DNA from 4 places in the Arthrobacter sp. fls2-241-R2A-172 genome. Region 2 is predicted to be linked to each of the others. Evidence: riboswitches for the same ligand, from Rfam matches in the RefSeq annotation. Region 2 holds a riboswitch; each other region holds the start of a gene.

Region 1 (5,144 bases), on a different contig from region 2:
TGACCTGCCGCTCGGCGAGCTCGTGGAAAGCCGGGCGGTAGGGGTTTACCAGCTCTTTGATCGCCTTTTGGCGCCCGGTGGCTGGGATGACACCGGATCGGTCCACTACCGGACGCTGGAGGATCAGGACAGGAACGGCGAGCTCCTCCCGGTCCTGGAGTTGCTCTACGACAATGACGGTTCCGTCCAGGACGTCGCAGCGAAGCTCCATCTCCACAGGAGCAGCATCTACAACCGGCTGGGCCGGATCCGCCAGCTCATCGGGGCTGACCCGTTGAGCGGCGCGATCCGGCTTGAACTGCATGCGGCCCTGAAAGCACACCGCTGGGCACGGCGACCCAGGATCTAGGCGCCCTGTGCTCCCTGTTTCGGGGATCCGAGGACTAGGAACGCCTCAACCGCTGGCAGCTCCAGCGGCCCATCCTTCGCCTGAAGGTGGCGGTCCGGCTGCTGGTGCAGTACCGGCCATGCCATCCGATCGGCGTTGCCGTACGGGGTAGCCGGGTGCTCACTTCACGGCCTTCTTGGCGGCGTCCAGGATCGCGTCGAGGGCGGTCCCAGTGGATTGCGGGTTCGTTCCGGCGGTGGGGTTCCCGGTGGGGCGCGGCTTGGGAGTGGCGGGCGACGTCGGCGTGGGTGTCGGCGCGGGCGTCGGGGTGGTGGTCGGCGTCGGCGTGGTTGTCGGGGCCGGAGACGGTGCCGTGGTGACTGTATCGGCGGGCACATCGGTGGGGGCCGGGGCAGGCTGCGTCGGGACTGCCGCGGAGGCACCCGGCGCTGGGTTAGCCGCCGACGGCGCCGCCGAAGGAACCCAAACCGGGGCCGCAAGCGAGACGTGCGGGGCCGGAACCGACGACGGCGACACTTCAGAAGGTGCCTCGGGGACGGTCGCCGGCTGACCGGCTGCCGATGAGGATGACGCTGTTGGCGCTGCCGACGAGGCCGATGGTGAGGACGCGGTGGAATAGGAAGCCCGAGGCCCGGGCGCAGTCGAGCCCGACTCCCTGTCCCCATGGGCGCTCGCATCCTGGGCGGGGGTTTCATGGCCGAAGAACGGCAGCTCAAGGGCCTGGCCGAGGCCTCCCGCCGTGAGCACCAGTCCTACAGCGCCGGCAACAACGGCCATACGCTGGCTCATCTGCTTGACCGATGCGGCCTTTCGAAGCACGGCTTGGGGTTCGCGGTTGAACGACGACGACGAGCCAAAGCCGGTCCTGGCGGGGACGGGAGTAGGTGCCGGCCCGGCAACGTCGACGATGGGGATGGCTGCCGTGGCGGGCTCCGATGGTGTGGACTGCTGCGTGTCCGGCTTGGGTGCCGGCTTGGCAACGTCGACGATGGGGATGGCTGCAGTGGGAGGGCCCGGTGTGGTCGACCGCGGTGCCGCGGCTTGGGCTGCCCGTACTGCCGGGATCGCGGCGGTGGCCGGTTCTGCGGGTTCGGCTTCAGCCCGGGCTGCCCTTTCCCGCTCCGCTGCACGGGCGGCCGCGCGCGTGGTGGGCCTGGCAGCAGCGGTGGGTTCCGGCGTCGTGCTTGGTGCCTCAGGCGCCGTTGCTGGTTCTGTGGCGGATCCGCTGGCTTCGGCCCGACGGCGTCCGGTTGGCTTGGTGCGCTCGCGTTCGATGAGGGCGCGGCGCGGCTGATCCATGGTTGGGGACATGGTGGTTGCCTCTCAACGCCTTCGAGGTTAGCTGTCGGGTTCGGACGAGGCCGTCCGGCCGCCTCAGCGGCTTCACCCCGAGGGCTTGGAAACAAGCCCGGGAACTGTGGGTCCCCCGCCTCTGCCGCGGGTCTGGCGGATCCCGGATTGCGGCAGAGCTCGGCGTCAATCCGGAAGCGGCCCAGCGGAGATACGGGTCGCCCTACGACGGTACATGAGCCGGAAAGTAAAGTCACATTAATGTAACGGACGGTAGGTCGGGCTAAACCGGAGGCTCCGGGCGCCTACGCTTCGGGGCCGGTGCGGGAGCCGGCAGCTGGTGCTGGATCTCCGAGTACTGCCCCCAACACGGCCAAGATATCCACCGCCTAAGACTAGCTTCGGCGTCCGACGGCAGGGTAGACATTTCCTATGGACCTGCCAGTGATGCCGCCCGTCTCGCCCATGCTTGCCAAATCAGTTCCGGACATCCCCGATGTGGGTCACTACGAGCCGAAGTGGGATGGCTTCCGGACCATCGTTTTCAAGGATGGGGACGAGGTCATCCTGGGCAGCCGCAACGAGAAGCCCATGACGCGCTACTTTCCCGAGCTGGTTGAGGCGCTGAGGAAGAACCTCCCGGAGAAGTGTGTGATCGACGGTGAGATCGTCCTGATCGAGGGCAACAGGTTGGAATTCGAGGTCCTCCAGCAACGGATCCACCCCGCGGACAGCCGGGTCAGGATGCTCGCCGAGAAAACGCCGGCTTCCATGATCGCGTTCGACATCCTGGCCTTGGGCGAGGAAGACCTGATGGGCAAGCCGTTCTCAGAGCGCCGGGCCATCCTGGAATCCGCTCTTGCCAAGGCCGAACCGCCTGTCTACGTCACTCCAGCAGTAACGGATCTCGAGCGGGCCAAGGAATGGTTCGTGCAGTTGGAGGGCGCGGGCCTGGACGGGGTTCTCTCCAAGCCGCTGGATGGAACCTACCAACCCAATAAGCGCGTGATGTTCAAGACCAAGCATGTTCGGACCGCGGACTGTGTGGTGGCCGGGTTCCGCTGGCACAAAACTGCGAAGGTGGTGGGTTCCATGTTGTTGGGGCTCTACGACGACGCCGGTCGGCTGCGCCACGTGGGGGTGGTGGCATCGTTCCCCATGGCCAAGCGGGAAGCACTGGTTGCCGAGCTTGAGCCCTACCAGGTGGATCTCGCTGATCACCCGTGGGGCGAGTGGGCCAAGCAGGACGAGGCTGCCGGTGGTTCTCGGATGCCTGGTGCGCAAAGCAGGTGGAGCGGGGGCAAGGACTTTTCGTTTGTACCACTGCGCCCCGAGCTTGTGATCGAAGTGGCGTACGACTACATGGAGGGCGACAGGTTCCGCCACACCACGCAGTTCCGCCGCTGGAGGCCGGACCGGACTCCGGAGAGCTGCACGTACGCGCAACTGGAGGAGCCTGCCGATTACGATCTCGGGGAGATCCTGAGCCTGCCGTAGAACGTTGCCAGCCCGCTGTTACGTTGTCGGCCCGCAACGTAACAGCGGGGTAGCGACGAAATTACTCTTCGTGTCCCTGGTCGCTGCTCATGCTGCCTTCGGCCGGCGGCGTTTCGCCCGGGGGTACCCCTCCGCCTGGCTCCAATCCCGTGACGTTGCCGTCCAGGGGATCAGGGTTGGCAGAGGCCGCGGGATCGTCGTCCTCGTCCTGGCGCATGTCCGGATCTTCGTGGATGCTGTCCGCATCGGCGGTGGTGTCGAAGGGTCCGGTCGCGCCGCTCACGCCGAAGGTTTGGGGATCGTCTTCCGGGTCATAGCTGGTCATGGTCAAACCCTTTCGTAAGCAGACTTACTATTCGCTTGCCTGGCCAGCCTAGCGTGATCCCGCCGGAGCCAACAAGGGGCACCCAACCCAGGCTCCGGCGTCGTGCCCCAGCGCCTAGCTGTGCTGGGTGGCCTAACTGTGCTGTGTGGTCGCGGCGACGAAGCTGCGGATGGCGTCCCCCACCGCTTGCGGCCGCATATGCTGCGCTACGTGCCCCACTCCGGGAATCTCCACCAAGCGCCCTTGGTCCACGGTTCGGGAGAGCCGGAGCGACCAGTCGGGGCCTGCCACCTGGTCCCGGCTTCCGCGCAGGACCAGCACAGGCACCTTGATGCCGGCCAGCCGCTTTTCGGTGGGATAGCCCATCATCACCGGGAGTTCGGTGAGGTACCAGCGGAGCCCGCAGCGGAAGTAGTCGGAGATGACGATCCAATTGGACGAGGGACTCTCTCGCAGGACGCCGTCCAAGGTAAGCGCCAGCGATTGCCGGAGGATACTCTTGTGCCTCGAATCCACCACCGGCCCCATCAACACCAGGCGCTGGACCCGCTCGGGCGCATGCAATGCCGCTTCGATGGCAAACTGCACACCCATGGAATGACCCACCAGGACGTACCGATCGATGCCCCGGGACGCCAAGGCTTCCGCGATGAAGGCGCCATAATCCTCCACCTGGAGCTGCCTGTCCGGCTTGGCGGTCCCCGCGAAACCGGGCAGGTCGAAAGAGTAGGTTGGTGCGTGGGCGGCGAGAACGGCGTGGAGCCGCGACAAATACCGGTGCGACACCCCGACGCCATGGATCAGGACGTACGCCGGTTCGTCCCCGGAGCCAGTCGCGGGTGTCCCAGCGGTCCAGTGGATCCGGCCGGTCAGGCCCGAAACCTCGACGTCCGCCGCCTCAAACGTGGGCCGCTGCCTACTCGCTGATGTGGTCATCGCCATCCCCGGACTGATTCTTTCTCTGCGTTTCCAGCCACTCCATAATTGCTGCCTGCCGGATCCGACGATGCGTGCCCCGGTACTCCACGGGAATCTCGCCACGATCGGTCATGTTGCGCAGGTACGTGTGCGAGATGCCCGCGAGCTCCGCTGCCTGGGATGTGGTGAGCATTTCCTCCACGCTGCTGACCGTCACCGTATCGCCCCGGCCCAGCCGGGCAAGGAGGTCGACGACGGCGTCCCTCGCCTGATCGGGCAGGCGGTGGACTGTGCCGTCCACGAACACAGTGATGTCGTTGCTGTCCTGGAGGGAACGCGCGAGATTCCGGGCGTCGTCGGCGGGGAGGCCGGCCGTGACGCGGGGAGCTATCAGTGCCATGCCAGAAGCCTAGCCCGGAAGGACCTATTCCGCGTCCAGGTCCGTCTCCAGCAGCTTTACCAGTGCGTCCAGCGCGGCATCGGCGCCATCGCCCTCGGCCCGCAGCACCACAACGTCCCCCTTCGCTGCGCCGAGCGTCATGAGCGAAAGGATGCTGGCGGCGTCGAGCGCGTCATCGGCAGGGGCACCCTGCATGGCAATGGTGACCTCCACGGGCTGTTCGCCGGCTGCCTCTGCGAAGAGTGCGGCCGGGCGGGCGTGCAGGCCGGAGCGGCTGGCGATGGTGGCTGTGCGTTCAGGCATGGTTTTCTCCTGGTATTCCGGACGGATAGGGGCTAAAGCCCGAGCTCTTCAAGCACGGGAAG
Region 2 (5,144 bases):
GGAGCTTCAACCGTGGTGACGACGGGCCGTTCGTAGGAAATGGCTACCGTGGAGTCCGCAGCGATGGTCGACTGGACCACTGCCTGGACATCGAGGGTGGACGTCGCGGTGGATTCACGGTCAACGTTGGTTTCGGCGGCGTTGGCCGCGACACCGCTGGTCAGGACCAGACCGGAAGCCGCTGCGATGACGGCGGCCTGGCGGCCCACAGTACCGGCGTTGCCGCCGACAGCCTTGGCGATGATGGCAAGCGAGCTGGTCTTGGGGGCCTCAGCGCGATGCCGTGCAACCTTGTTTGCACTGGTCATGATTTTCTCTTTTCGTATCCGCGTGCAGTGGGGTTACACGCGGGTAATGGGCGGCCAGCACTTGGGGGCATGCTGGCCGGCCACGAACCGGATGTTTTCTAGCGAAGGGTGAAGAAGGAAGAGGTGCCCGTGGAGGCTGCCGAGTGCAGGAGAGTGCCCTGGCTCGGGTTCAGTGCGCTGATCATCATGCCGTTGCCGACGTAGATGCCGACGTGGGCTCCGCCGTTCTGCATGACGAGGTCACCGGGCTGGGGGTTGCTGGTGGGCTTCATGGCCGTCCAGGCGTTGACGCGGGGAATGCTGATGCCGGCCTGCGCGTAGACCCACTGGGTGAAGCCGGAGCAGTCCCAGCCGTTGGGGGTGGTGCCGCCCCATACGTAGGGGTGGCCGATACCGGTGTAGGCAATGGCGGCGAGGCCCGAAGCAGCAGCGCTTGCAGCACCGTCCGTAACCTCGGAGGACTTTGCGGTGACTGCTGCTGCGGCGTCCTGGCTACCAGCGGCGCGCTGGGTGACCTGCGATGCACGCTGGACAACCTTGGGGGCTTCCTTGGTGGCCACGACCGGGCTCTCGAAGGCCACGGTGGCGGTTGGCTCTGCGGTGACGACGGCGGTTGCCACCATCTGCTGGGTGCTGGAGGCTTCCGACTTGGAGACGTCCGTATCAGCTGCCGTAGCCGGAAGACCGGCGGTCAGGACAAGGCCCGAAGCTGCTGCCAGGACGACGGCCTGACGGCCAACCGAACCGGCGTTGGACGAAACAGCCTTGGAAAGAGTGTTCAAGGGGTTCGTACGAACCGTTTCAGCGCGGTGGCGCGCAGGGGTAGTGCGTGATGACACGTAGGTAGCCTCTCCCAATGCCTGCGAGGTGAGCTGTCGGATTCGGATGGGAGTCATCCGGCCGCGTTGCTTCAAGGAAGCTTTTGCGACTTAACCCCAAGGCCTTCTATCGAAGACCAAAAGTGGTTCCCCCGCCCCTGCCAGACGATTTATGCGAACGGACCTTGAGTGGTGGCAGAGCTAGGCAATCCACTCAAGTGCATCGGCCCCCTAAAAAGCCGATGCGCTTTGTACGGTACAACAGTTGAACGCGAATGTCACATTCAGGTCACGGGGTGTCGCAAAATGCGAGAGGCGACCATCAACTGGCTTAGAGCCAGCCCATGGGGTCTACAACTTCTCCGTTGACCTGGACCTCGAAGTGGAGGTGGCAGCCGGTGGAAGCGCCCGTGGTGCCGCTCAACGCGACGGTATCGCCACGGGTGACGGTCTGCCCGACCTTGACGTTGAAGGACGACAGGTGGTTATAGGTGGTCTCGAGGCCGTTGCCGTGGTCCACTACCACGCGGTTGCCTCCGCCATACTCGTGCCATCCGGCGAAAGTGACCTTGCCCGTGGCAGCCGCATGCACCGCGGTGCCGCACTGGGCAACGAAGTCCTGGCCGCGGTGGAAGTCTCCCGTGCCGCCCGTGAGGGGGCTGACCCGGTAGCCGAACGGCGAGGCCGTGACCAGGCTGTCCAAGGGGCTGGCAAGCGTGCCTACGGACGAGGCGCGCTGGATGCTGCCGACCGACTGGGCGCTGAGCAATTGCTTCAGCTTGCCGTCGGGGTCAGCTGCGGTTGCGACGGCGGCGCGGCTAAAGTCGATTTTTGCCGATGCGGCCGCGGAAACCTCTGGCTGGCTGCCGCCGGAAACGGCGAGGGCGGACTCGGACTGGCCCGACTCCGACGTTGCCATCACGGGGCTTGTGGCCGGCAGTCCGACAGTCAGCGCCAAGCCGGTGGCAGCGAGGGCTACTCCGGCTTTCTGGCCGACACCACTGGCTGCGGCGAAATCGGCAACCTGGCGCAATGGGCTCTTACGGCGGCGGACTTGGCGCTCAGTGTCACGGGGCCGGACCTCCATTGTTGCGCGGGCTGGCCGCAGCTCAACAGCGGGGCCGGTGGCGCGGCGACGACCCCTGACGTTCTGCGATGTCAAACTCTGTTCCTCTCTGGAAAGCCTGCGAAGTTAGCTGTCGGATTCGGGTCAGAGAGTTCAAAGACCCGGTCCGCACGAAGCGCTCATGGCACACAGGTATCCCAGGAGGGACTTGCGTAAATGGGCACTTCTGCTGCGGACTTCACCCCAAGGCTGCTTCTTTAGACAGCCGCTTGTGGTTCCCCCGCCTCTGCCAGTGGTGGATGGCACACCTGATCCGCTGGCAGAGCTCGGCTCCGGATCAGGTAACGCTTTGGTATCGGCGCTAGTAGATAACTATAGGCGATTAAAGCCTGCAGTAATAAATTCGTTATCAACAGGACGACGCACGCCCTTATCATCAATCCCGGAAAACCGCAGGTCACATTGTCCCGCGGGGCACAAAAGTGAGGTTTGACACGGCATACCCGAGGATGCGGCGCCCCGAAGGGAGGTCAGCCCAGGGAGACGAACACGTGGGCCGCAACTTCCGGTGGAAGCTCAAGCGCTCCCTCGATGCCGGGAACCCGGACAGAAATGTACTCGCCGACGCGTTCCAATGACACCGCTGCCCCGGGACGGATTCCGCCTTCGTCCAGTTGGGTGAGGAGTTCGGGCTCCACCTGGATGGGCTCGGCAAGCCGGCTGACCACCACGCGGGAATCGGCGGCGTAGCCATCCATGGCCTGCAGCAGGTTGATGTCGAGCCGCGGAATGGTCTGCGTCGGCAGGCCGCCCAGGGCTTCGAGTCCTGGAATCGGATTGCCGTAAGGCGACTCGGTGGGGTGTTCAAGGAGTTCGTAGAGCCGGCGTTCAACCCGCTCACTCATCACGTGTTCCCAACGGCACGCTTCGTCATGGACGTACGCCCAGTCGAGGCCAATGACATCGGCAAGGAGCCGCTCCGCGAGACGGTGCTTTCGCATGACCTCGGTGGCGCGCTTGCGGCCCATCTGGGTCAGTTCAAGGTGACGGTCGTTGGATACGATCACCAGGCCATCGCGCTCCATGCGGCCGATGGTTTGTGAAACCGTGGGGCCGGAGTGCCGCAGGCGCTCGGCGATGCGGGCCCTGAGCGCCACAATGTTCTCTTCTTCAAGCTCCAAAATGGTCCGAAGATACATCTCAGTGGTATCGATCAGATCCGTCATCCAGCTCAGCTCTCCTCGAACGCAGTTTCCTTGCGTAATCTCCACCGTACCGCGTCCTTGGCCAGGGCAGCCGGTGTGTACCGCTGGCCCTTGAACGCCGACACCCAGCCTAGCTTATTTGGAATTACTCTGGATAATTCCGGTCGCATCCTGTTGCTTCGCATTCCACGTGGCGGACTATGACGGATGCAGGTTACAGCCCCCGGGCCGAGTCAGGCAGAATTGGGAAGTCGAAGGGGCAGCGGATGCCACCTGCCACGACCCATCTCTAGCCGATACCCATTGGAGCCACACGTGAGCGACAACAGCATCACCATTCCCGCCGATCTGCTGCCCAAGGACGGACGCTTCGGCGCAGGACCGTCCAAGGTCCGCCCGGAACAGATCGAGGCGTTGTCTGCCGCATCGGCCACCATCCTGGGCACCTCCCACCGGCAGGCCCCGGTCAAGAACCTCGTGGGATCGGTACGGGAAGGACTCAGCCAGTTCTTCCGCGCACCCGAGGGATACGAGGTTGTCCTCGGCGTCGGCGGATCAACCGCCTTCTGGGACGTCGCCGCATTCGGCCTGGTGGAGAAGAAAGCACAGCACCTGTCCTTTGGCGAGTTCGGTTCGAAGTTCGCCGCCGCCACCAACAAAGCCCCGTTCCTTGATGCTTCCTCCATCATCAAGTCCGATCCCGGCACCCGCCCCGTGGCGCAACCCGAAGCCGGCGTCGATGTCTACGCGTGGCCCCAGAACGAGACGTCCACGGGTGTGGCAGCTCCCGTCAAGCGGGTCCAGGGCGCCGACGAAGGATCACTGGTCCTGGTGGACGCCACCTCCGCTGCCGGCGGCCTGGACGTCGACGTCTCGGAGTCCGACGTCTACTACTTCGCCCCGCAGAAGAACTTCGCATCAGATGGCGGGCTGTGGCTCGGCCTCTTCTCCCCCGCAGCCCTGGAACGCGCTGCCCGCATCAAGGCATCCGGGCGCTGGATCCCGGATTTCCTGGACCTGCAGACCGCCATCGACAACTCCAAGCTCAACCAGACGTACAACACGCCGTCGTTGTCCACCCTGGTGACCCTGGACGCCCAGGTTCAGTGGTTGAACAGCAACGGCGGCCTGGACTTTGCCAGCAAGCGCACGGCGGACTCCGCCAACCGGATCTACTCCTGGGCCGAAGCCTCCGAGTACGCCACCCCGTTTGTGGCCAAGGCAGAGGACCGCTCCAACGTCATTGCCACCATCGACTTCGACGACTCCATTGACGCGGCCGCGATCGCCAAGGTCCTCCGCGCCAACGGCGTGGTGGACACGGAGCCGTACCGCAAGCTGGGCCGCAACCAGTTGCGTATTGCCACGTTCGTCGCCATTGAGCCGGACGATGTCTCAGCGCTCCTTGCCAGCATCGACTACGTCGTGGGTGAACTGAAGAAGTAACCCTCGGCGGGTAGTCAGCCGGACCCGAGGGTCGGCGTCGTTCGGTCAGCCCGGACGGCGCCGTCGCCGCTTAACGGGCGGTGCCGCCGTCGCCCTCTTCCGTACCCGGAGGGGCAAGCAGCGACTCCACCCGGAAATGTTTCAGGCCACGCGCCCGCCGGTCAAAGCGGAGCCTCAGCTGTTTGGCCCGGATGATCCAGACCAAACCCACGACGGCGGTGCTGATGCCGGCTATTGCGGCTACGCCCACCGCCCAGCGCGGACCGCCGACGTTGGCCACCCAACCCACCAGCGGGGCACC
Region 3 (5,144 bases), on a different contig from region 2:
TTTTCGACCGAAGCATCCACGTCGATCGAATAGGCAGAAACCTTGTCCATGGCTTGCTTGACGATTGCATCGGCGCCTTCGCGGATGACGGAGTCGTCCACGGTGGCGTAGCCTCCGTCCAGACCAGATGCGGCAAAAATGGGGACCGAGTAGGCCGTGACGATATGCAAGGGGAGCTGGCGACGCTCTGCTTCACGCGCTGCCCAGACCAAGGCGCACTGGCCGTGCTCGGATCCGTCCACTCCAACGACGATGCCGCCGGGAGCAACCGCCGATTCCTCGCCATCGCGTGGCACTTCATTGTGTCCTTCGTGCTGGTCCATGGGGCCCGCCTCTCCACCTACTGCTTGATGTTCCGGCTATTCTGCCAGAGGTTCTCCGCACTGGATTCCCTGACTCTTCAAATGTCAATGGCCGGGGTAGGAGAATCTTGGAATCTCTCCTTCCAATGCCCACTATTCTCGGTCGGAAGTGCCGAATCAAGGCGACTTCGGGCTATGTGCATAACGGTCCGGGCTCAGTTCAAACCACACGGGATCGGCCTGCTGGCGGACACGAAAAACACGACGCCGGGAAGGCTACCCATGGCCGAAAAAGTTCGGTAGTGTTCGAGTCACCGAATAGCCGGGCAGCGTGTCTCATGACACACCCCGGCTGTTAATTTGCGGCCGCTTGGGGAACTCGGACGCGATCCCACGCGATGCCGCAGGGCACACACGTCAAGGAGGAACCAAGCAGTGTCACTCACGCCTGATTCCGGCACGGAACGAACCACCACAGTGGTCATCGGCGCTGGCCTCTCCGGTCTGGCTGTTGCCAGCGAGCTTAGCCGCTACGGGGTGGGCTCCATCGTCGTTGACGGGTTCGGATCGCTCTCAGCCACCGGGCCTTCGACCCACACTGGAATGCTCCAGCGCTGCGACATCGCCGATCCCGCCATGCAGGAACGCAGCGAGATTCTCCGCCACCTGCGCAACTACGCCGCCAACCATCAATTGGACGTTCGCAGCACCACCCGCGCCGTTCGCCTGGATTTCCTGGGCTCCGACCCGTCGCAGCAAATAGGGCACGGCCCCACCGGAAGCACCGCATCGGCCACCCTCCGGGGCAGGATCGTTTTCGGCCCCCTCGAATCCACTCCCCGTCAGTGGGCGGTCCACACCGCCCAAGGTGTCCTGCTGGCCGACCACGTCGTGGTGACGCGCTGCGCCCAGAGCCAGCTGCGCCGGATGCTGGCAGAACTTGGAATTGCCGTCGGCCAGAATTTCGCCGCGGCAATGCGTGCCGTGGGGATGCACCTTGTAGGCGTCGGAGAACTCATTACCCCGACTCCCAAAGAAGTCCTTCGGCAGGCCAAAGCTGTGGGGCAGGCAATTTCCGCCAGGGTGGCCCTACCGGCAGGCAACGGCATGGCCGGAAGCGGCGTAGCCATCGCCTAGGACGGCCGCTTCACCGCCACTGGAACTTTTGCGCACATTTCTTAACGCCAAAGGCCGGCACCCTCGAAGAATGAATCTTCGAAGATGCCGGCCTTTGAACTGAAGCGTGAGGCTTATGCGCCTGCGCGTACGTACGTGATGGGACCAGTTGCGGTCAACCAGCTGATCGGGTGGATACCCGTCTGGTTGCCGTTGATGCCACCGCTGATGGCCTGGCCGTTGCCGATGTAGATTGCAACGTGGCCGGACTGGACGATCATGTCGCCGGGCTGGGGGCTGCTGACGACCTTGCCGTAGTTCATGAACTGCATGGGCGCGAGGTCACCAACGGGGATACCTGCGGAGCCGAGGGCCCGCTCCACCATGGCGGTGCAGTCCTGCATGATGCCGATCTGGGCGTAAGCCGAGGCGACCATGGCGGCGTTGACTCCACCGACGGCCGGTGCAGCGGCTGCAGGAGCAGCGGCGGCCGGAGCGGCTGCAACTGACGCGGCAGCCTTTGCTACAGGAGCGGCTGGTGCAGTTGCTGCCACTGCTGCTTTCTTGGCAACAGGTGCCTCGACGACGGGAGCCGGCTTCTCGATGACCGGAGCTGCTACGGAAGCAACAGCAGGGCGCTCGAAGTTGACGGTAGCCGTAGCTGCGGCGGTTACAACCTTGGTGGGAGCCTCGGAAACGGTCTCGGCGACCGTGGCGGGGCTGGAGTCACGCTGAACCGGGGTCTCGGCTGCGTGGGCAGCGATGGAGCCGGTCAGGACAAGGCCCGAAGCCGCTGCGATAACAGCTGCTTGGCGGCCAGCGCCGGAAGCGTTGCTGGCGACTGCCTTGGAGATGGAGATGAACGGATTAGGACGTACGCTGTCCGCCTTACGACGGCCGCGAAGAATGCTTGAAGACATGAAAAAGCCTCTCCCGATGCCTGCGAGGTTAGCTGTCGGATTCGGATGGGAGTCACCCGGCCACTATCCCCCGCTGTTCAGCGGAAGCATCGTGACTTCACCCCAAGGCACGCTCGAAAGCGACCTAAATTGGGTTCCCCGTCTCTGCCGTAAGGTTTGTCTGCGAACGGATTCCGGACTGCGGCAGAGCTAGGCAATCAGGCCGGAAGTGCCCGCTACGTGGAACAGGCACAGCTACTACGGTACGCGATGATCTCGCCGAAGTCACATTTAAGTAACGAGAACCGGGGTTTTGGCGTGTCGCAGTGACCAATCCGAGATATTCGCAGCTACGTAGAAAAGCCTGTTATTCCGCGGAATCGCCCGCATCTGAGTCGTTCGAGGCTGCAAGTTTCTTACGTGCGGTAACGGCGAGATAAACAACGAGGCCGATAGCAACCACGGCCAGTCCCACGATGCTCCACGGGAAGGGTTGCGATGCGTCCGCGGCCGGGGTGCTGGTGGCCGTTCCGGGTGCGGCAGTTCCCGCCGTCGGGACCGTATTGGAAGGTGCTGACGACGACGGCGCGGCGCCCGCGGTGCCGCTCGTCGCCGTCGTGCTTCCAGCAGCGGCCTTGAACGTGAAGGTGCCCTCGATGGGGTGCGAGTCGGAGCTAACGACCCTCCAGACCACGGTGTATTCGCCGGCCGGCGCGCCTTCTCGGATCTTCTGGACCGCCTGGTTGTCGATGATTTCGACGGGCCCATCCGCCCAGTTTTCGCCACCCGCAGTGACCGTAACGCCCGATCCGATGGCCAGCGGCCGGTTGTTGAACGTGATGGAGACCGACGCCGGGACAGCTGCCACGCTGGAGCCGTTGGCCGGCGCTGTGGATTCGGCGACGTCGTGCGCGGAGGCCGGGCCCGCGGAAAACAGCAAAGCGGATGCGAAGGCCAGGGCGGCAACGACGGCGGCCAGAAGCGGGCGGATGGTGCGCATGGGGCGGTTTCTCCTAGTGTTGGCTTCCTTACAGACTAGGCGAATCGTCAGGGGGCCCATATCCGACGGCATAGGATTTGAGGGCACACTCCCCTCGATCCCCGGAGTCCTTCATGCTTAAACAAGGTTCTGCCATCGACCGCTACTTCAAAATTTCCGAGCGTGGCTCCACATACTCCCGGGAAATCCGAGGCGGCTTCGCAACCTTCTTCGCCATGAGCTACATCGTGGTCCTCAACCCCCTGATCCTTTCCGGGCAGGATTCCAGCGGAGCGTCGCTGGGATTCACCGCCGTCGCGGCCACCACGGCATTCGTCGCGGGCATCCTGACCATCCTCATGGGCGCCTGGGCCAAGCACCCGTTCGCCGTGGCCACGGGCCTGGGCGTTAACGCGTTCGTAGCGGTGACCGTCGCCTCGCACCCGGGCCTGACATGGCCGGACATGATGGGCCTTGTGGTGCTCTCGGGCCTGACCATGCTGATCCTGGTGCTCACCGGTTTCCGTACCGCCGTGTTCAAAGCCGTACCGGAAGCGCTCAAGACAGCGATCGTGGTGGGCATCGGCCTCTTCATCGCCCTGATCGGCCTGGTCAATGCAGGGTTTGTCCGCCGCATCCCTGACGCCGCTGGCACAACCGTTCCGCTGGGATTGGGCGTCGACGGGAAACTGCTCGGCTGGCCCACCCTGGTGTTTGCCTTCGGCCTGATCCTGACCATCGCACTGGTGGTCCGCAAGGTCCGTGGCGCCATCCTGATCGGCATCGTGGCATCGACGGCTTTGGCCGCCATCCTTGAGTTCACGCTCCACATCGGCCCGAGCAACGACGGCACCAACATCAACCCGCGCGGCTGGTCCCTTGTTGCCCCGACCCTGACCAAGTGGGGTGCACCGGACCTGTCCCTCATAGGGAAGGCCAACCCCTTCGGCGCGTTTGAACACCTCGGCTTTATTGCCGCAGCGCTCCTGGCATTCGTGATCCTTTTGAGCATCTTCTTCGACGCGATGGGCACCATGGTCGGCCTGGCCAACGAAGCAGGGACCGTTGACAAGGATGGCAACATCCCCAACGTTGACCGGGTCCTGCAGGTGGATGCCCTCGGCGCGATCGTCGGCGGCGGCGCATCTGTTTCCTCCAACCAGATCTTCGTTGAGTCCGGCGCAGGCATCGGCGAAGGCGCACGCACCGGTCTCGCCTCGATCGTTACCGGCGTGTTGTTCCTGGTGGCCATGTTCTTCACGCCGCTGATCAACCTCGTCCCCTTCGAAGCCGTGGCGCCCGCGCTGGTTGTTGTGGGCTTCATGATGGTTTCCCAGGTGGGCAAGATCGACTGGCAGGACTGGGGCGTGGGCATTCCCGCCTTCCTGACCATCGCCCTCATGCCGTTCACGTACTCCATCGCAAACGGCCTGGGTGCGGGGTTCATCTCCTTCGTCCTGATCCGCACGTTCCAGGGCCGCGCCCGCGAAGTACACCCGCTCATGTGGGCCGTAGCCGCCGCGTTCCTGCTGTTCTTCGGAATCGGAACAGTGGAGGAACTGCTGGGCGTCAAATAGCCCAGTCCGCAATCCCAGACACACCCCACCTCTTTTTGCTGGTTTCGGCATCGGAGGTGGGGTGTGCTTTAACCATGGAAACAAGCGTCCCCACAGTAGATGTCAGCCCCACCCCGTGGACCGGCCGGTTCGACGGCGACGGCGCCGAGCATCGCCGCTGGTGGCAGGCCGTTGCCCCGCACACGCCCGAAGCCTCCGCAGCAGCCGTGCGCCCCACCGTCGTGCTTGGTTTTTGCAGCGACGCCGGGGTGCTTCGCAACAAGGGCCGCAC
Region 4 (5,144 bases), on a different contig from region 2:
GCTATGTCATCAAACCTGCGGACTAAGCCTTGAGCGCACTCTCCGGGGTTGCCAGAAGCCAGCAGCGCAATTGGCTCAATCCCTCCACCTGGCATTTGCGCACTCGCCTGGTCCTGGTGGCGATGGCTTTGCTGGTGGCCATTTGCGGCGCAGTCGGGGTGGTCAGCTACGCCTCGATGGATATGGTCTTCAACAAGCAGCTCGACAGGCAGCTGGAGCAGGCCTCGCTCCGCGCGGACCTATTCGGCAGACCGCCGTCGAGCTTTCCAAACTCCCCGACAGGACGCCCGGACCCGCTGGAGGCCCGCGGTCAGGCGGCCGGCACGCTGAGCGCCCGTATCGACGGCTCAACGGTGCGCAGCTCCGGGTTGATCGACGCGCGGGGCAATCGCGTCTCCTTGTCCGCCGACGATGAGCAGGTCCTGCTCGCGCTGCCGACAGGTGACGGCCCGGTTGACCGTTCGCTGTCCAACGGCGATTACCGGCTTATGGCCGTGAAGACCAATTACGGCGACGTGATCGTCACTGGCCTGCCGCTCGCGGACAAGCAGACCGCAGAGGCTTCGCTGGTCTGGACCATGGTTCTGGTGTCACTGGGCGGCCTGGTGGTGATCGGCCTTGTGGGGACCGTGATCATCCGTCGCACCATGCGGCCCCTGGAGCAGCTTTCCGATGTCGCCACCAAGGTTTCACGGCTGCCTCTCGACGCCGGTGAAGTGGCACTTGCGGTGCGCGTCCCGCCGTCGGCCTCCCATCCCGGGACCGAAGTGGGGAGCGTGGGCCACGCCCTGAACCAGATGCTGAACAACGTCTCCAGCGCGTTGGAGGCCCGTCAGGAGAGCGAGACCAAAGTGAGGCAGTTCGTTGCCGATGCCTCGCACGAGCTCCGGACGCCGCTGACCGCCATCCGTGGCTACACCGAGCTGCTTCGGATGACCGAGACCTTTACGGACGACGGCAGGAAGTCCTTGGCCCGGGTACAAAGCCAGTCCGAACGCATGACTACGCTGGTGGAGGACCTGCTGTTGCTGGCGAGGTTGGACGAGGGCCAGCCGTTGAAGGTCACGGACGTGGACCTGACCCAGTTGGTGGTCGAGACCGTGAGTGACGAAAAAGTCATGGCGCCGGACCACATCTGGCAACTGCAGCTCCCCGGGGAGCCCGTCACCGTACGCGGCGATGCCACGCAATTGCACCAGGTGCTGGCGAACCTGCTCTCGAATGCCCGCAAACACACCGACCCGGGAACAACGGTGGTCACTGGAGTCATGCTCTCCGCGGATGGCAGCGCAGTGGTGACCGTGACCGACAACGGTCCTGGCATACCGCAGGAATTCCAGAGCCGCATCTTCTCCCGTTTTGCCCGTGCCGACGCGGCGAGATCGGGCTCGGAAGGGACCTCGGGGTTGGGCTTGTCGATAGTGGAATCCATCGTTCAAGCGCACGGCGGAAGCGTCGAAGTGACGTCCAGGCCGGGGCGCACCGAGTTCGCCCTGCGGCTGCCTACCGCCACTACCGAACGCCTGCAAAGAATCCGGCAAGACGACTCACCGACTTCGTGATCTCTGTTACCTAAATGTGACTTCTGCGGAAACCTCCTGTACCGTCGAAAGGGTGGGTTGCCCCTAACCGGCCCACATCCGGGATGCGCCGAGCTCTGCCACTTCCCGGAGTCCGATCTTTCACCGAGGCAGAGACGGGGGACCCAGAGTCTCCGGGCCCAGGCATTTTGCCGGCCCTTGGGGTAAAGCCGCAGCGTGATGCGCGGCCGGATGACCTCATCCGAACCCGACAGCTAACTCCGCAGGCGCTGAGAGGTAATCACAAATGTCTGAATTTAACGATCAGACGCGCCCTTCCGCGCGTCACCGCGACCAGAACGACACCCAGTTGACCAAGTCGCAGACCGTCCTCAAAAAGGCCGCCCGTGAGGGCAAGTCCGGCAAGCGCATGCCTGTTGTAGCGGGCGTCATCGCCGCTGCACTGGGCGTTGCATCGCTCGGTACCGCCGCCAACGCAGCCTTGAACCTCCCCGAGGCAAGCCGTGTAGCCGGCACCCAGGCCGCTGCACAGGTCAGCACCAACAAGTCCGCTGAAGTTTCCGCTTCGATGGACGCCGCAGCTGCCAAGGGTGCAGCCGACCGGGCTGCTGCAGACAAGGCCGCCGCCGACAAGGCCGCAGCCGACAAGCTCGCCGCTGATCAGGCCGCTGCCGTGCAGGCTGCCGCCGACAAGGCAGCTGCCGATCAAGCCGCTGCCGAGAAGGCTGCTGCCGACAAGGCCGCTGCTGACGCTGCCGCCGAGCAGGCCGCCGACGCTGCTGCCGCCGCCGCTGCCCAGGCTGCAGCCGCTGCTGCCGCCCCGAAGGCAGTGGACGATCCCGCCGGTGCGAAGGCCTACGCCGCCAGCATCCTTGGCAGCTACGGCTGGGGCGCGGGCGAAATGACCGCCCTGAACACGCTGTGGGAGAAGGAATCAGGATGGCGGACCACTGCCACCAACGCTTCCAGCGGTGCGTACGGTATTGTCCAGTCGCTTCCGGCCGGCAAGATGGCTTCTGCCGGTGCGGACTGGCAGACCAACTACCAGACCCAGATCAAGTGGGGCCTGAACTACATCAAGGAACGCTACGGATCCCCGTCGGCCGCCCTGGCCTTCCACTTGGCCAACAACTGGTACTAAGCCAAGAGCTTTCCCGAAAAGCCGCTCCCGTTCCGGGGGCGGCTTTTCGCGTTCCCGGAACGGGAGACTTACACAGTCGCGTCACAGCTTCCGCCTAAAGCACTCACAATCGGCGGCCTCACTGTGAATGCATGACGCTCATAGATCCCGCCACCAGTGCGCTGCCGAACCCCGCCCATTCGGGGACCTTCGCCGCTCCTGCCTTGCCTTACCGGCAGCCGCGGCGCTTTCCCGTGGACACACGGACCACGGTCCCTGTCCTGGACGTCACCATTCCCGTCCACAACGAAGAGACCGACCTCGAGGAATGCCTGCGCCGCTTGCACGGGCACTTGGTGGAGACGTTCCCGCATACGTTCCGCATCACGGTCGCGGACAATGCGAGCACGGACAACACCTTGAAGATCGCCGAGCGCCTGGCCCGCGAGCTCCCCGAAATCGGCGTCATGCGCTTCGAGGAGAAAGGCCGGGGCAACGCCCTCCGGCAGGTCTGGCTCGCCTCCCCGTCCCCGGTGCTCGCCTACATGGACGTGGACCTCTCCACGGACCTGGCTGCCCTGGCCCCGCTGCTGGCTCCCCTGATTTCCGGCCATTCGGACCTTGCCATCGGGACGCGGCTCTCCCGCAACTCCCGTGTTGTCCGCGGGCCCAAGCGCGAGTTCGTCTCCCGCAGCTACAACGTCCTCCTGCATACGCTCATGGGCGCCCGGTTCTCGGATGCCCAATGCGGTTTCAAGGCCATCCGGGCAGACGTCGCCCACAGGATCCTCCCCCACACCCTGGACAACGCCTGGTTCTTCGACACCGAACTCCTGGTCCTGGCCGAGCGCTGCGGCCTCCGCGTCCATGAAGTCCCCGTCGACTGGACGGACGATCCGAACTCAAGTGTCGACGTCGTACGAACCGCCCTGGCCGACCTCCGCGGAATGGCGCGCCTGACGCGCGACCTCGTCACCGGGCGCATCCCTGTCCCCGAACTGCGCGCGGCCTTGGCCCGCGGCCCATTGCCGGCGTCGTCGCGAACATCGGAATCGACCCCACGAGCCAGCCTGTTCGGGCAACTGGTGCGCTTTGCGGTGATCGGCGCGGCGTCCACAGTGGCCTACCTGCTGATCTTCCTGCTGTGCCGGGGATTCATGGACCCGCAGCTCGCCAACTTCCTGGCCCTGATCGTGACGGCCGTCGCCAACACAGCCGCCAACCGGCGCTTCACGTTCGGCATCCAGGGCGGCAGCCACGCCCGCCACCACTTTGAAGGCTTGATTGTTTTCTGCATCGGCCTGGCACTCACCTCGGGCGCGCTGGCCCTGGTGCACGGAACCACGACGCCGGACCGCTGGCTTGAGGTGGCAACGGTAGTTGGCGCGAACCTCGCCGCGACCGTGGCCCGCTTCCTGTTGTTCCGCCTGTGGGTGTTCCGCCGACCCGCCACACCAGCCCCTCAAACCGAGGGTTCCGACAAGACCACAGAGGTGCCAGCGAAATGATCACCGCCCTTCAGCCAAGCCATGCCGTTGACGAACCTGTGAAGTCCCCGGAAACACCAACCCGCCTGCAGCGCCTCGTTTTCGGACAGCAACCACGCTGGGTACGACCGTCCGCCGCCGGGCTTCTGGTGGGGACCGCGTTCCTCTATCTCTGGAACCTTGCCGCCACCGGATACGCCAACTCTTTCTACGCCGCAGCTATCCAAGCAGGCACCAAGGACTGGACGGCACTCTTTTTCGGCTCCCTCGATGCCGGCAATGCGATCACGGTGGACAAGCCGCCGGCATCCCTCTGGATTCCGGCCTTGGTTGGCAGGATCTTCGGCTTCTCCCCTACCAGCATGCTGGTTCCGGAGGCTCTCATGGGGGTCGCCGCCGTCGGGCTTCTGTACCTGACGGTCAAGCGCGTGTCCGGTCCCGCGGCAGGGCTCCTCGCCGGTGGCGCTTTGGCGCTGACCCCCGTTGCTGCCCTGATGTTCCGCTTCAACAACCCCGACGCCATGCTGACGTTGTGCCTGGTGTTGGCCGCATACCTGACAACCCGCGCCATTGAGAAGGCCGGCTTGAAATGGTTGGCCGCGGCAGGCGCAGTGGTGGGGCTGGCTTTCCTGAGCAAGATGCTCCAAGGGTTCCTGATCGTGCCGGGTTTGGCACTGGCCTATCTGTGGGCCGCTCCCACAACTCTGGGCAAGCGGATCCTGCACCTCCTTGCTGCGGGCGCGGGCATCGTTGCCGTGGCGGGTACCTACATTGCGATCTTCCAGCTGACTCCGGCGTCGGCCAGGCCTTATATGGCCGGCTCGGAGGGAAACAGCTTCCTGGAACTCACCTTCGGCTACAACGGGCTGGGGCGCATCACCGGTTCGGGTGAGGGCGGCGCCGGCGGCGGCATGCCCGGCGGTTCCGGTGCGGACGGCGGTCTGCCGGGCGGCGGGGGCTTCGGTGGCGGTCTGCCGGGCGGTGGCTTCGGTGGCG

The links. A riboswitch is a leader RNA that binds a small molecule or an ion and turns the genes downstream of it on or off. The one in region 2 is predicted to bind cyclic di-AMP.
Region 1: it holds a riboswitch for cyclic di-AMP, as region 2 does, so the genes downstream of both, QRM57_RS11570 (hypothetical protein) here and QRM57_RS06135 (M23 family metallopeptidase) in region 2, are expected to answer to the same signal.
Region 3: it holds a riboswitch for cyclic di-AMP, as region 2 does, so the genes downstream of both, QRM57_RS00605 (NlpC/P60 family protein) here and QRM57_RS06135 (M23 family metallopeptidase) in region 2, are expected to answer to the same signal.
Region 4: it holds a riboswitch for cyclic di-AMP, as region 2 does, so the genes downstream of both, QRM57_RS02320 (aggregation-promoting factor C-terminal-like domain-containing protein) here and QRM57_RS06135 (M23 family metallopeptidase) in region 2, are expected to answer to the same signal.

What each region holds. Positions count from the first base shown of each region.
Region 1 covers NZ_JARVTB010000005.1:96,935-102,078, reverse strand. The annotation lists gene QRM57_RS11575 (PucR family transcriptional regulator) at 1-349, shown strand, start outside; gene QRM57_RS11570 (hypothetical protein) at 509-1,660, opposite strand; cyclic di-AMP (ydaO/yuaA leader) riboswitch at 1,663-1,808, opposite strand; gene QRM57_RS11565 (ATP-dependent DNA ligase) at 2,072-3,136, shown strand; gene QRM57_RS11560 (DUF6480 family protein) at 3,198-3,461, opposite strand; gene QRM57_RS11555 (alpha/beta fold hydrolase) at 3,594-4,397, opposite strand; gene QRM57_RS11550 (helix-turn-helix domain-containing protein) at 4,378-4,779, opposite strand; gene QRM57_RS11545 (HPr family phosphocarrier protein) at 4,804-5,082, opposite strand; gene ptsP (phosphoenolpyruvate--protein phosphotransferase) at 5,115-5,144, opposite strand, start outside.
Region 2 covers NZ_JARVTB010000003.1:120,383-125,526, reverse strand. The annotation lists gene QRM57_RS06145 (NlpC/P60 family protein) at 1-308, opposite strand, end outside; gene QRM57_RS06140 (C40 family peptidase) at 407-1,147, opposite strand; cyclic di-AMP (ydaO/yuaA leader) riboswitch at 1,152-1,313, opposite strand; gene QRM57_RS06135 (M23 family metallopeptidase) at 1,458-2,288, opposite strand; cyclic di-AMP (ydaO/yuaA leader) riboswitch at 2,293-2,507, opposite strand; gene QRM57_RS06130 (iron-dependent transcriptional repressor DtxR) at 2,723-3,418, opposite strand; gene serC (phosphoserine transaminase) at 3,713-4,843, shown strand; gene QRM57_RS06120 (MFS transporter) at 4,914-5,144, opposite strand, start outside.
Region 3 covers NZ_JARVTB010000001.1:114,139-119,282, reverse strand. The annotation lists gene QRM57_RS00615 (universal stress protein) at 1-323, opposite strand, end outside; gene QRM57_RS00610 (NAD(P)/FAD-dependent oxidoreductase) at 738-1,439, shown strand; gene QRM57_RS00605 (NlpC/P60 family protein) at 1,553-2,338, opposite strand; cyclic di-AMP (ydaO/yuaA leader) riboswitch at 2,342-2,510, opposite strand; gene QRM57_RS00600 (copper resistance CopC family protein) at 2,685-3,317, opposite strand; gene QRM57_RS00595 (NCS2 family permease) at 3,431-4,873, shown strand; gene hutG (formimidoylglutamase) at 4,948-5,144, shown strand, end outside.
Region 4 covers NZ_JARVTB010000001.1:487,583-492,726, reverse strand. The annotation lists gene QRM57_RS02330 (response regulator transcription factor) at 1-26, shown strand, start outside; gene QRM57_RS02325 (sensor histidine kinase) at 30-1,562, shown strand; cyclic di-AMP (ydaO/yuaA leader) riboswitch at 1,663-1,822, shown strand; gene QRM57_RS02320 (aggregation-promoting factor C-terminal-like domain-containing protein) at 1,828-2,682, shown strand; gene QRM57_RS02315 (glycosyltransferase) at 2,814-4,169, shown strand; gene QRM57_RS02310 (glycosyltransferase family 39 protein) at 4,166-5,144, shown strand, end outside.